3 regions of the Proteiniborus sp. MB09-C3 genome follow, and region 3 is predicted to be linked to each of the others. Evidence: a T-box and tRNA genes for the amino acid it is inferred to sense, from the RefSeq annotation. Region 3 holds a T-box; the other regions hold tRNA genes.
The links. A T-box is a leader RNA that pairs with one kind of tRNA and senses whether it is charged. The one in region 3 lies ahead of tyrS (tyrosine--tRNA ligase), so its partner is inferred to be a tRNA-Tyr.
Positions count from the first base shown of each region.

Region 1: it encodes a tRNA-Tyr, which carries the amino acid that the T-box ahead of tyrS (tyrosine--tRNA ligase) is inferred to sense. The anticodon was not compared.
Region 2: it encodes a tRNA-Tyr, which carries the amino acid that the T-box ahead of tyrS (tyrosine--tRNA ligase) is inferred to sense. The anticodon was not compared.

Region 1 covers NZ_CP127161.1:2,974,451-2,977,704, reverse strand. The annotation lists rRNA gene QO263_RS14745 (23S ribosomal RNA) at 1-680, shown strand, start outside; rRNA gene rrf (5S ribosomal RNA) at 771-887, shown strand; tRNA gene QO263_RS14735 (tRNA-Asn) at 893-967, shown strand; tRNA gene QO263_RS14730 (tRNA-Leu) at 975-1,063, shown strand; tRNA gene QO263_RS14725 (tRNA-Glu) at 1,130-1,204, shown strand; tRNA gene QO263_RS14720 (tRNA-Val) at 1,282-1,357, shown strand; tRNA gene QO263_RS14715 (tRNA-Asp) at 1,375-1,451, shown strand; tRNA gene QO263_RS14710 (tRNA-Thr) at 1,604-1,679, shown strand; tRNA gene QO263_RS14705 (tRNA-Tyr) at 1,766-1,851, shown strand; tRNA gene QO263_RS14700 (tRNA-Gly) at 1,989-2,062, shown strand; tRNA gene QO263_RS14695 (tRNA-Arg) at 2,108-2,184, shown strand; tRNA gene QO263_RS14690 (tRNA-Gln) at 2,235-2,310, shown strand; tRNA gene QO263_RS14685 (tRNA-Lys) at 2,329-2,404, shown strand; tRNA gene QO263_RS14680 (tRNA-Ser) at 2,420-2,508, shown strand; tRNA gene QO263_RS14675 (tRNA-Ser) at 2,518-2,609, shown strand; tRNA gene QO263_RS14670 (tRNA-Pro) at 2,637-2,713, shown strand; tRNA gene QO263_RS14665 (tRNA-Ile) at 2,749-2,825, shown strand; tRNA gene QO263_RS14660 (tRNA-Phe) at 2,835-2,910, shown strand; tRNA gene QO263_RS14655 (tRNA-Asn) at 3,064-3,138, shown strand; tRNA gene QO263_RS14650 (tRNA-Met) at 3,158-3,233, shown strand.
Region 2 covers NZ_CP127161.1:2,996,686-2,999,939, forward strand. The annotation lists tRNA gene QO263_RS14870 (tRNA-Arg) at 446-522, opposite strand; tRNA gene QO263_RS14875 (tRNA-Cys) at 528-602, opposite strand; tRNA gene QO263_RS14880 (tRNA-Gln) at 612-687, opposite strand; tRNA gene QO263_RS14885 (tRNA-His) at 784-860, opposite strand; tRNA gene QO263_RS14890 (tRNA-Gly) at 893-966, opposite strand; tRNA gene QO263_RS14895 (tRNA-Gly) at 1,006-1,080, opposite strand; tRNA gene QO263_RS14900 (tRNA-Tyr) at 1,123-1,208, opposite strand; tRNA gene QO263_RS14905 (tRNA-Thr) at 1,306-1,381, opposite strand; tRNA gene QO263_RS14910 (tRNA-Asp) at 1,535-1,611, opposite strand; tRNA gene QO263_RS14915 (tRNA-Val) at 1,644-1,719, opposite strand; tRNA gene QO263_RS14920 (tRNA-Glu) at 1,785-1,859, opposite strand; tRNA gene QO263_RS14925 (tRNA-Met) at 1,928-2,004, opposite strand; tRNA gene QO263_RS14930 (tRNA-Met) at 2,046-2,121, opposite strand; tRNA gene QO263_RS14935 (tRNA-Leu) at 2,144-2,232, opposite strand; tRNA gene QO263_RS14940 (tRNA-Asn) at 2,240-2,314, opposite strand; rRNA gene rrf (5S ribosomal RNA) at 2,320-2,436, opposite strand; rRNA gene QO263_RS14950 (23S ribosomal RNA) at 2,670-3,254, opposite strand, start outside.
Region 3 covers NZ_CP127161.1:990,515-993,768, reverse strand. The annotation lists gene QO263_RS04710 (transporter substrate-binding domain-containing protein) at 1-601, opposite strand, end outside; gene QO263_RS04705 (class II SORL domain-containing protein) at 1,011-1,385, shown strand; T-box leader at 1,487-1,688, shown strand; gene tyrS (tyrosine--tRNA ligase) at 1,745-2,968, shown strand; gene QO263_RS04695 (methyl-accepting chemotaxis protein) at 3,027-3,254, opposite strand, start outside.

The DNA of each region.
Region 1 (3,254 bases), 1.9 Mb from region 3:
TGGGACACTGTCAGTTGGGCAGTTTGACTGGGGCGGTCGCCTCCTAAAAAGTAACGGAGGCGCTCAAAGGTTCCCTCAGCACGGTCGGAAATCGTGCGAAGAGTGTAAAGGCAGAAGGGAGCTTGACTGCGAGACCCACAAGTCGAGCAGGAACGAAAGTTGGACTTAGTGATCCGGTGGCGCCGAGTGGAAGGGCCATCGCTCAACGGATAAAAGCTACCCCGGGGATAACAGGCTTATCTCCCCCAAGAGTCCACATCGACGGGGAGGTTTGGCACCTCGATGTCGGCTCGTCTCATCCTGGAGCTGTAGCAGGTTCCAAGGGTTGGGCTGTTCGCCCATTAAAGAGGCACGCGAGCTGGGTTCAGAACGTCGTGAGACAGTTCGGTCCCTATCTGTCGTGGGCGTAGGAAATTTGAAAGGAGCTGTTCCTAGTACGAGAGGACCGGAATGGACAGACCACTAGTGTATCAGTTGTCCTGCCAAGGGCATGGCTGAGTAGCCAAGTCTGGTAGGGATAAGCGCTGAAGGCATCTAAGCGCGAAGCCCCCCTTAAGAAAAGATTTCCCATCTGGTAAACAGAGTAAGACCCCAGAAAGACTAACTGGTTGATAGGTCGTAGGTGTAAGAGCAGCAATGCTTTAAGCTAAACGATACTAATAGGTCGAGGGCTTGACCAGAAATATGGACGCTGTGTAGTTTTTAAGGTACAAATAAATACCTTAAAACTAAATATATATAAGCTCTGAACAAATGATTTAGGGCATAAATCCAGTGACAATAGCGAAGGGGTCACACCTGTTCCCATACCGAACACAGAAGTTAAGCCCTTCAGCGCTGATGGTACTTGGTGGGAAACCGCCTGGGAGAGTAGGGCGTTGCTGGATGGTATTCCTGGGTAGCTCAACGGCGGAGCAACCGGCTGTTAACCGGTAGGTTGTGGGTTCGAGTCCCACCCTAGGAGCCAGCAAAATGCCGGGGTGGCGGAACAGGCAGACGCACAGGACTTAAAATCCTGCGATCCCCAAAGATCGTACCGGTTCGATTCCGGTTCCCGGCACCAGCTATTATATTTGTCCCTAGGACAATAGTTAAGAGTGTTGTAAGGATTAACTATGATAAATAATAAGGCCCTATGGTCAAGCGGTTAAGACATCGCCCTTTCACGGCGGTAACCCGGGTTCGAATCCCGGTAGGGTCACCAACTTTAGTATCTGTCCGTCAGGACAACATTTAGGAGTGTCTGTAAAGATCACATAAATTCAATATTTAAAATTTTATGGGTGCATAGCTCAGCTGGGAGAGCACCTGCCTTACAAGCAGGGGGTCATAGGTTCGAGCCCTATTGCGCCCACCATAAATAATTGACATTTTGGCCTGGTAGTTCAGTTGGTTAGAATGCCAGCCTGTCACGCTGGAGGTCGAGGGTTCGAGTCCCTTCCAGGTCGCCAATAGTTTTTAATATGTAAAGCAATATGCTGGTGTAGCTCAATTGGCATAAGCAGAGAACCCAAACCATGCTTTTAGTTTGGTGTGAATCGCTTAGTTGCTTATAAGGAGTTAATGCAGTAAAAAAAGTTAATCCGAGAAGTAAAGACAATGTGCTGGTGTAGCTCAATCGGCAGAGCAACTGACTTGTAATCAGTAGGTTGAGGGTTCAATTCCTTTCACCAGCTCCATTATGACCTAACCTAATTTGCGAAGCAAATTAAAGGTAGATCAAACGCAATGAGCACCAAAATTGTGTTACTAGACTGTAAAATATGGAGGGGTTCCCGAGTTGGCCAAAGGGGACGGACTGTAAATCCGTTAGCTGTGCTTTCACTGGTTCGAATCCAGTCCCCTCCACCAAAAATAAATACATGCGGGTGTAGCTCAGTGGTATAAGCAGAGAACCCAAACCATGCTTTTGGTTTGGTGTGAATCGCTTAGGTGTCCCAGAAACAAGCCGCAACTAAAGTAAGTAATATATAGAGTTACTAATACATGCGGGTGTAGCTCAGTGGTAGAGCCCCAGCCTTCCAAGCTGGTTGCGAGGGTCCGATTCCCTTCACCCGCTCCATAAAAAGTAACATATAATTATATCCAATAAGAGCAAAAATAATATGTACCCATAGCTCAGTAGGATAGAGCAACGGCCTTCTAAGCCGTGTGTCCGGGGTTCGAATCCCTGTGGGTACGCCATAATAATCCTAGTGGACATTGCTACAGCTGTCTCAAGGAAAAATAATTGTTGGGGTATAGCCAAGTCGGTAAGGCACCAGACTTTGACTCTGGCATTCGTAGGTTCGAGTCCTGCTACCCCAGCCAGTATAATCTGCTAACATTGACCCATTAGCTCAGTCGGCAGAGCACCTGACTTTTAATCAGGGTGTCCCGCGTTCGAATCGCGGATGGGTCACCATTAAACAAATAACATGGAGGGGTACCGAAGCGGTCATAACGGGGCGGTCTTGAAAACCGTTAGGGTGCAAGCCCACGTGGGTTCGAATCCCACCCCCTCCGCCAAAATAATATGGAGAAGTACTCAAGTGGCTGAAGAGGCTCCCCTGCTAAGGGAGTAGGTCTCGTTTAGGGGCGCGAGGGTTCAAATCCCTCCTTCTCCGCCATTCGGCTGGATATATTTCATACTAAATCGGGGTGTAGCGCAGTTTGGTAGCGCACGTGGTTTGGGACCATGGGGCCGGGGGTTCGAGTCCCTCCACCCCGACCAATAATAGAAATATAATTAGTCGTGATATTATATGAGGGCCTTTAGCTCAGTTGGTTAGAGCGTCCGGCTCATAACCGGCAGGTCCGGGGTTCGAATCCCTGAAGGCCCACCATTATTATTTGCCCAGATAGCTCAGTAGGTAGAGCAGGGGACTGAAAATCCCCGTGTCGGTGGTTCGATTCCGCCTCTGGGCACCAATTAAAGACCCTTGTCGTTATAGAAAATGATGGGGGTTTTTTAATCACCACAAGCAATACCTTAAATTACCAAGCAAATACTATTGACATAATCAATCCTATATGATAATATATATTTTGTCGCTAAGTTAAAAATTAATTAGCCATGAGTATTCCTGGGTAGCTCAATGGCGGAGCAACCGGCTGTTAACCGGTAGGTTGTGGGTTCGAGTCCCACCCTAGGAGCCAATAAATATATTTAAATCATCGCGGGGTGGAGCAGCTGGTAGCTCGTCGGGCTCATAACCCGGAGGTCGTCGGTTCAAATCCGGCCCCCGCAACCATAAAATTCATATTTAGGACAA
Region 2 (3,254 bases), 1.9 Mb from region 3:
TTTTTGATTGTATATTGCAAGGAACATATATTATGTATATTTTTAAATTTTTTCCGGTATAATTTATAGGTACTGTTGATTGTCTGCCTGCGCAGGAAAAGAGGTTATCATGAGTTATATTGGTAGCAGGAACTTAATTAAATAATGAAATAAAGCTCAAAAAAATAGACATACCTTATAAAAAATTTCACGCTTCAAGGCAGACCTATGCTACTCGATTAATAACAAACGGAACACCTTTATTAACCAGTGTTCCGTTTGTTAGGTCATAGTTCCATAAAAACTACAGAAATATATACTCATGTTTTAGAAAGCACAAAAGCGAATCATGTACAGTCCTTGAACTCGCTATTCAAGTAGATTTTAAAACCAATTGGCTAAAAATTGGCTAAATCTGTTTTAGTACAAAATTCGCTTTCGCATAATTGAGCATTTTTAATTTGTTTGGTGTACCCAGAGGGATTCGAACCCCCGACCTTCTGATTCGTAGTCAGACACTCTATCCAGCTGAGCTATGAGTACTAATATGGAGGCGACACCCAGATTTGAACTGGGGAGTAAAGGTTTTGCAGACCTCTGCCTTACCACTTGGCTATGTCGCCATAATTATATGGCTGGGGTAGCAGGACTCGAACCTACGAATGCCAGAGTCAAAGTCTGGTGCCTTACCGACTTGGCTATACCCCAACAACTATAGGATCAATAATTAAGAATATCCTACAAAATCAATATTAATTTTTACACGAAAAACAACTGTCAGGATTAATATTTAGAATAAAAAAGTGGGGTGGATAATGGGATTCGAACCCATGGCCTCCAGAGCCACAATCTGGCGCTCTAACCAACTGAGCTATAACCACCATAATATATCAATTATATCTTTCACAAAAAATGGAGCGGGTGAAGGGAATCGGACCCTCGCAACCAGCTTGGAAGGCTGGGGCTCTACCACTGAGCTACACCCGCACAATTAATTAGTCTTATATGATGAATACATAATCGAATTGGAGCGGAAGACGAGATTCGAACTCGCGACCCTCGCCTTGGCAAGGCGATGCTCTACCACTGAGCCACTTCCGCATAATACAATTGTTTTTTATATCTGGATTCTTATATATTTATTGGTGGAGGGGACTGGATTCGAACCAGTGAAAGCACAGCTAACGGATTTACAGTCCGTCCCCTTTGGCCAACTCGGGAACCCCTCCGATTTCGCAGTCTCGCAACACAAATTTGGTACTCGTTGCGTTTGACCTACCATCGATTTTCCGATAAAAACGTCCAGAAAATCGGGTTAGGTCATAATGGAGCTGGTGAAAGGAATTGAACCCTCAACCTACTGATTACAAGTCAGTTGCTCTGCCAATTGAGCTACACCAGCATATTGTCTTTACTTCTCGGATCAACCTTTTTACTGCATTAACTCCTTATAAGCAACTAAGCGATTCACACCAAACCAAAAGCATGGTTTGGGTTCTCTGCTTATGCCAATTGAGCTACACCAGCGTATTTGTCCTACATAGTAGAAATTTATTGGCGACCTGGAAGGGACTCGAACCCTCGACCTCCAGCGTGACAGGCTGGCATTCTAACCAACTGAACTACCAGGCCAACTAAAATTCATATAAACCTTCTATAGAAAATGGTGGGCGCAATAGGGCTCGAACCTATGACCCCCTGCTTGTAAGGCAGGTGCTCTCCCAGCTGAGCTATGCGCCCATAATTTTAGATGTTCAATCTAGTATGGTCTTAACAGATCTCCTATCATGAACTTAAATTAAGGTTGGTGACCCTACCGGGATTCGAACCCGGGTTACCGCCGTGAAAGGGCGATGTCTTAACCGCTTGACCATAGGGCCTTATTTAAATGTTGAAATCAGTCCTAATGGACACTCCTATTTATCGTCCCACAGACGGATATTAAGGTTGGTAGCGGCGAACGGATTTGAACCGCTGACACTGCGGGTATGAACCGCATGCTCTAGCCAACTGAGCTACGCCGCCATGATTAAAAATTACATTAGTCCATCTGGACAGAAATATTATGGTTGCGGGGGCCGGATTTGAACCGACGACCTCCGGGTTATGAGCCCGACGAGCTACCAGCTGCTCCACCCCGCGATGTATATTTAATTATAGTAATTGGTGCCGGGAACCGGAATCGAACCGGTACGATCTTTGGGGATCGCAGGATTTTAAGTCCTGTGCGTCTGCCTGTTCCGCCACCCCGGCATTTTGCTGGCTCCTGGGGTGGGACTCGAACCCACAACCTACCGGTTAACAGCCGGTTGCTCCGCCGTTGAGCTACCCAGGAATACCATCCAGCAACGTCCTACTCTCCCAGGCGGTTTCCCACCAAGTACCATCAGCGCTGAAGGGCTTAACTTCTGTGTTCGGTATGGGAACAGGTGTGACCCCTTCGCTATTGTCACTGGATACGAGTAACTGAAATCTATGATTTCTTCTCTCTATACTTAGCATTGACTAAGTATGTTATTTATTTTTTAGGAACAAGATTTAGTATAGCATATTTTTCGCTACTTGTCAAACCTTTTTTATCAAGGTAATTTGATTCTTTTTCAGTCATTAAGTAGCTATTCACACAATCTTAAAAAGCGTTAAGATTGGTTCTCTGCTTGTACCTTAAAAACTACACAGCGTCCATATTTCTGGTCAAGCCCTCGACCTATTAGTATCGTTTAGCTTAAAGCATTGCTGCTCTTACACCTACGACCTATCAACCAGTTAGTCTTTCTGGGGTCTTACTCTGTTTACCAGATGGGAAATCTTTTCTTAAGGGGGGCTTCGCGCTTAGATGCCTTCAGCGCTTATCCCTACCAGACTTGGCTACTCAGCCATGCCCTTGGCAGGACAACTGATACACTAGTGGTCTGTCCATTCCGGTCCTCTCGTACTAGGAACAGCTCCTTTCAAATTTCCTACGCCCACGACAGATAGGGACCGAACTGTCTCACGACGTTCTGAACCCAGCTCGCGTGCCTCTTTAATGGGCGAACAGCCCAACCCTTGGAACCTGCTACAGCTCCAGGATGAGACGAGCCGACATCGAGGTGCCAAACCTCCCCGTCGATGTGGACTCTTGGGGGAGATAAGCCTGTTATCCCCGGGGTAGCTTTTATCCGTTGAGCGATGGCCCTTCCACTCGGCGCCACCGGATCACTAAGTCCAACTTTCGTTCCTGCTCGACTTGTGGGTCTCGCAGTCAAGCTCCCTTCTGCCTTTACACTCTTCGC
Region 3 (3,254 bases):
CTACAATCTTGATACTCTTTATATCTTTATTGTTTCGGAGTATGTATTGCCCAGTTAATTTGTTTCCCAGAACTGCATCGACTTCTCTATTTAAAAGAGTTTTAAACGCTTCATTCAAATCCGAAAAAAATACAACTTCTATTTCTCCAATATCAGCAAGAGCATATGCTGCAAAATCGCTTCTTTGAACAGCAACCCTATGTCCTTTTAGATTATCAATTCCAAATATTTGAGATTCATCTTCTCTTACAAAACAAGCAAGAGAATTTATTAAATACTCATCAGAAAAATCGTACAGAGTTCGTCTAGCTTCATTATAGTTCATGCCCTGTATTGCATCTATGCTCCCATTTTGCAAAGAAATATGCGCATCTACCCAGTCCATTGGCACTAGCTTTATTTCCACTCCCATTTCCAATGAAAGAGCCTTCATCAAATCCACATTAAATCCTCTGTATTCACCATCGTCGTCTACAAATTCAAATGGAGGATAATTGGCTTCTCCACCAATTATTAAAAGCTTCTCAGCATCTGTACAATAGGAAACTAAACTAAAGGATAAGAATATTATCAGTAAGAAAATCGCCGCTTTAATTTTCAATTAATAGGCCACCTTTACTAATTAATCTGTTGTGCCAGCTGTTATAGTAATTTTAGTTTATATTATAACATAAATTTATTTGTCGATACACTTATAGCCTTTACTTAACATTTTTATTTTTTTGTTTCATCTAAAAATAGCTGGGTATATTGTTAGTGTACAGATAATATCTATTAGATAGACGTTAATAACTTTCAACTAATTTGCATTTAAAAAGGTAATACTATGAGTCAATAAAGTTTTTATTTTTATCCCATATCTTACAATTTTTCATCTTTCACTTTCCTAAATGAAAGATGAGAATTGCATAGTTCTTGGATAACACGACTTTGGGTTCAGAGGAAAATAAAATTCCCTTTGAACCAAGTCTTAGTTTATGAATACATTATAATAATTAGGAGGTAAGTATATGCAAAGCTTAGGTAAATTTTTACAATCTGGAGATTGGAAAGGTGAAAAACACGTTCCAGTAATACATATTCCTGAGAAGGTAAAGGCAGGAGAAGAAATAGAAATCAAGGTTTTAGTAGGTGAAGAAATTAGTCATCCTAATACTCTTGAGCATCATATTTCTTGGATAAAGGTATTTTTCCATCCTGAAGGCGCAAAATTCCCTATAGAAGTAGGTAGTTTTAACTTTTCTGCTCATGGTGAAGGAGAAGTATTTAATGAGCCTGTAGTAGTTACTAAAATGAGAGCTGGTAAATCAGGTACTGTTCATACTATGAGCTATTGTAATATTCATGGCTTGTGGGAAAATTCTGCTAATCTAGTTATTGAATAATAGAGATTTAAAGAGAGAATCCTTAGATTTAAGGATTCTTTTTTAATAATACTCTTGACAATCAGTAAAAAAAGAATTATCATATACTTCAAATCATATAGTTACAGGCTATGAAGGAATTAGTAGTACTTTATGGTTATTATTAGAGAGTAGGCTGGTTGGTGAAAAGCCTTCAATCCATAAAGCATGAATTACACTCTGGAGTCTCAATATGAAAGTATTGCGTATGTCATACGATATAATGACTATAAGGCATCTTTTGATGTAAATTAAGGTGGTACCACGGGTTTTCTCGTCCTTACAGGACTCGAGAAAGCCCTTTTTTATTTTTAAAATTATTAGTTAAAGGAGGAAATATAATGAATGTATTTGATATTTTACAGGAAAGAGGATATATAGCACAAACAACTCATGAGGAAGAAATCAGAGAGCTTTTAGGAAAAGAGTCTGTTACATTTTATATAGGATTTGACCCTACTGCAGATAGCTTGCACGTAGGACATTTTATAGCGATGATGTTCATGGCTCACATGCAGAGAGGAGGCCATAGGCCTATAGCCTTAGTTGGTGGCGGTACTGCTATGATAGGCGATCCATCAGGAAGAACTGATATGAGACAAATGCTTACTAAAGAAAAAATTGAACATAATGTAAGCTGTATAAAAGAGCAATTAGGAAAATTCATTGATTTTAGCAATGATAGAGCTTTGATAGTCAACAATGCTGATTGGCTATTGGATTTAAACTATGTTGACTTCTTAAGAGAAGTAGGAACTCACTTTTCTGTAAATAGGATGTTAACTGCTGAATGCTTTAAACAAAGATTAGAAAAAGGATTGTCGTTTTTAGAATTTAACTATATGTTGATGCAAGGATACGACTTCTATGTATTAAACGAAAAATACGGATGTAAAATGCAATTAGGAGGAAATGATCAGTGGTCTAATATGATTGCAGGTATGGAGCTAATAAGAAGAAAAACTGGTAAGCAAGCATATGCCATGACATGTACTCTTCTTACAAATAGTGAGGGAAATAAGATGGGTAAAACAGCAAAGGGAGCTGTATGGCTAGACCCAGAAAAAACCTCTCCTTATGAGTTCTACCAATATTGGAGAAATGTCGATGATGCTGAAGTTAATCAATGCCTAAGACTTCTAACATTTATACCAATGGATGAGGTTAAAAGACTTTCTGCTCTTGAAGGAGCTGAAATTAATGAAGCAAAAAAGGCATTAGCATTTGAAGTAACTAAACTCGTTCATGGTGAAGAAGAAGCACGAAAGGCTGAAGAAGCATCGGCAGCCCTATTCGGTAGTGGTGGTGATTTAGAATCTATGCCTACAACTGAGCTTGAAAGATCCACTTTTATTGAAGGCATAGGAATTTTAAATCTTTTAACTCAGGTTGGACTTACAAAATCTAATGGCGAGGCAAGAAGACTAATCACTCAAGGCGGAATATCTATTGATGATAATCAAATAAATGATCCGAGTACAATAATCACCTTAAATGATTTCCAAGATGATAAATTAATTGTTAGAAAAGGGAAAAAAGTTTATCATCAAATAAAGCTAGTATAAAACATTCGGAAAATTGGGTTAGGTCATAAGAAAATGACAGGGAAGCTCCCTGTCATTTTTACATTTTGATTTGTGCTATATTTTGATGAAGCTCTTCGGCTAATCTTGCTAAGTCGTTGCTGGTTGAAGCTATTTCTTCCATAGATGCAGTTTGCTTCTCTGTGGCAGATGATACATTTTGTATTTGCCCTGATACTTCCTTGCTTATGATTTCAACCTGAGCAGAGGATGAAACTACATGCTCACTTCCCTTAGCTACTTGATTTATAGATTCAGCTATGATACT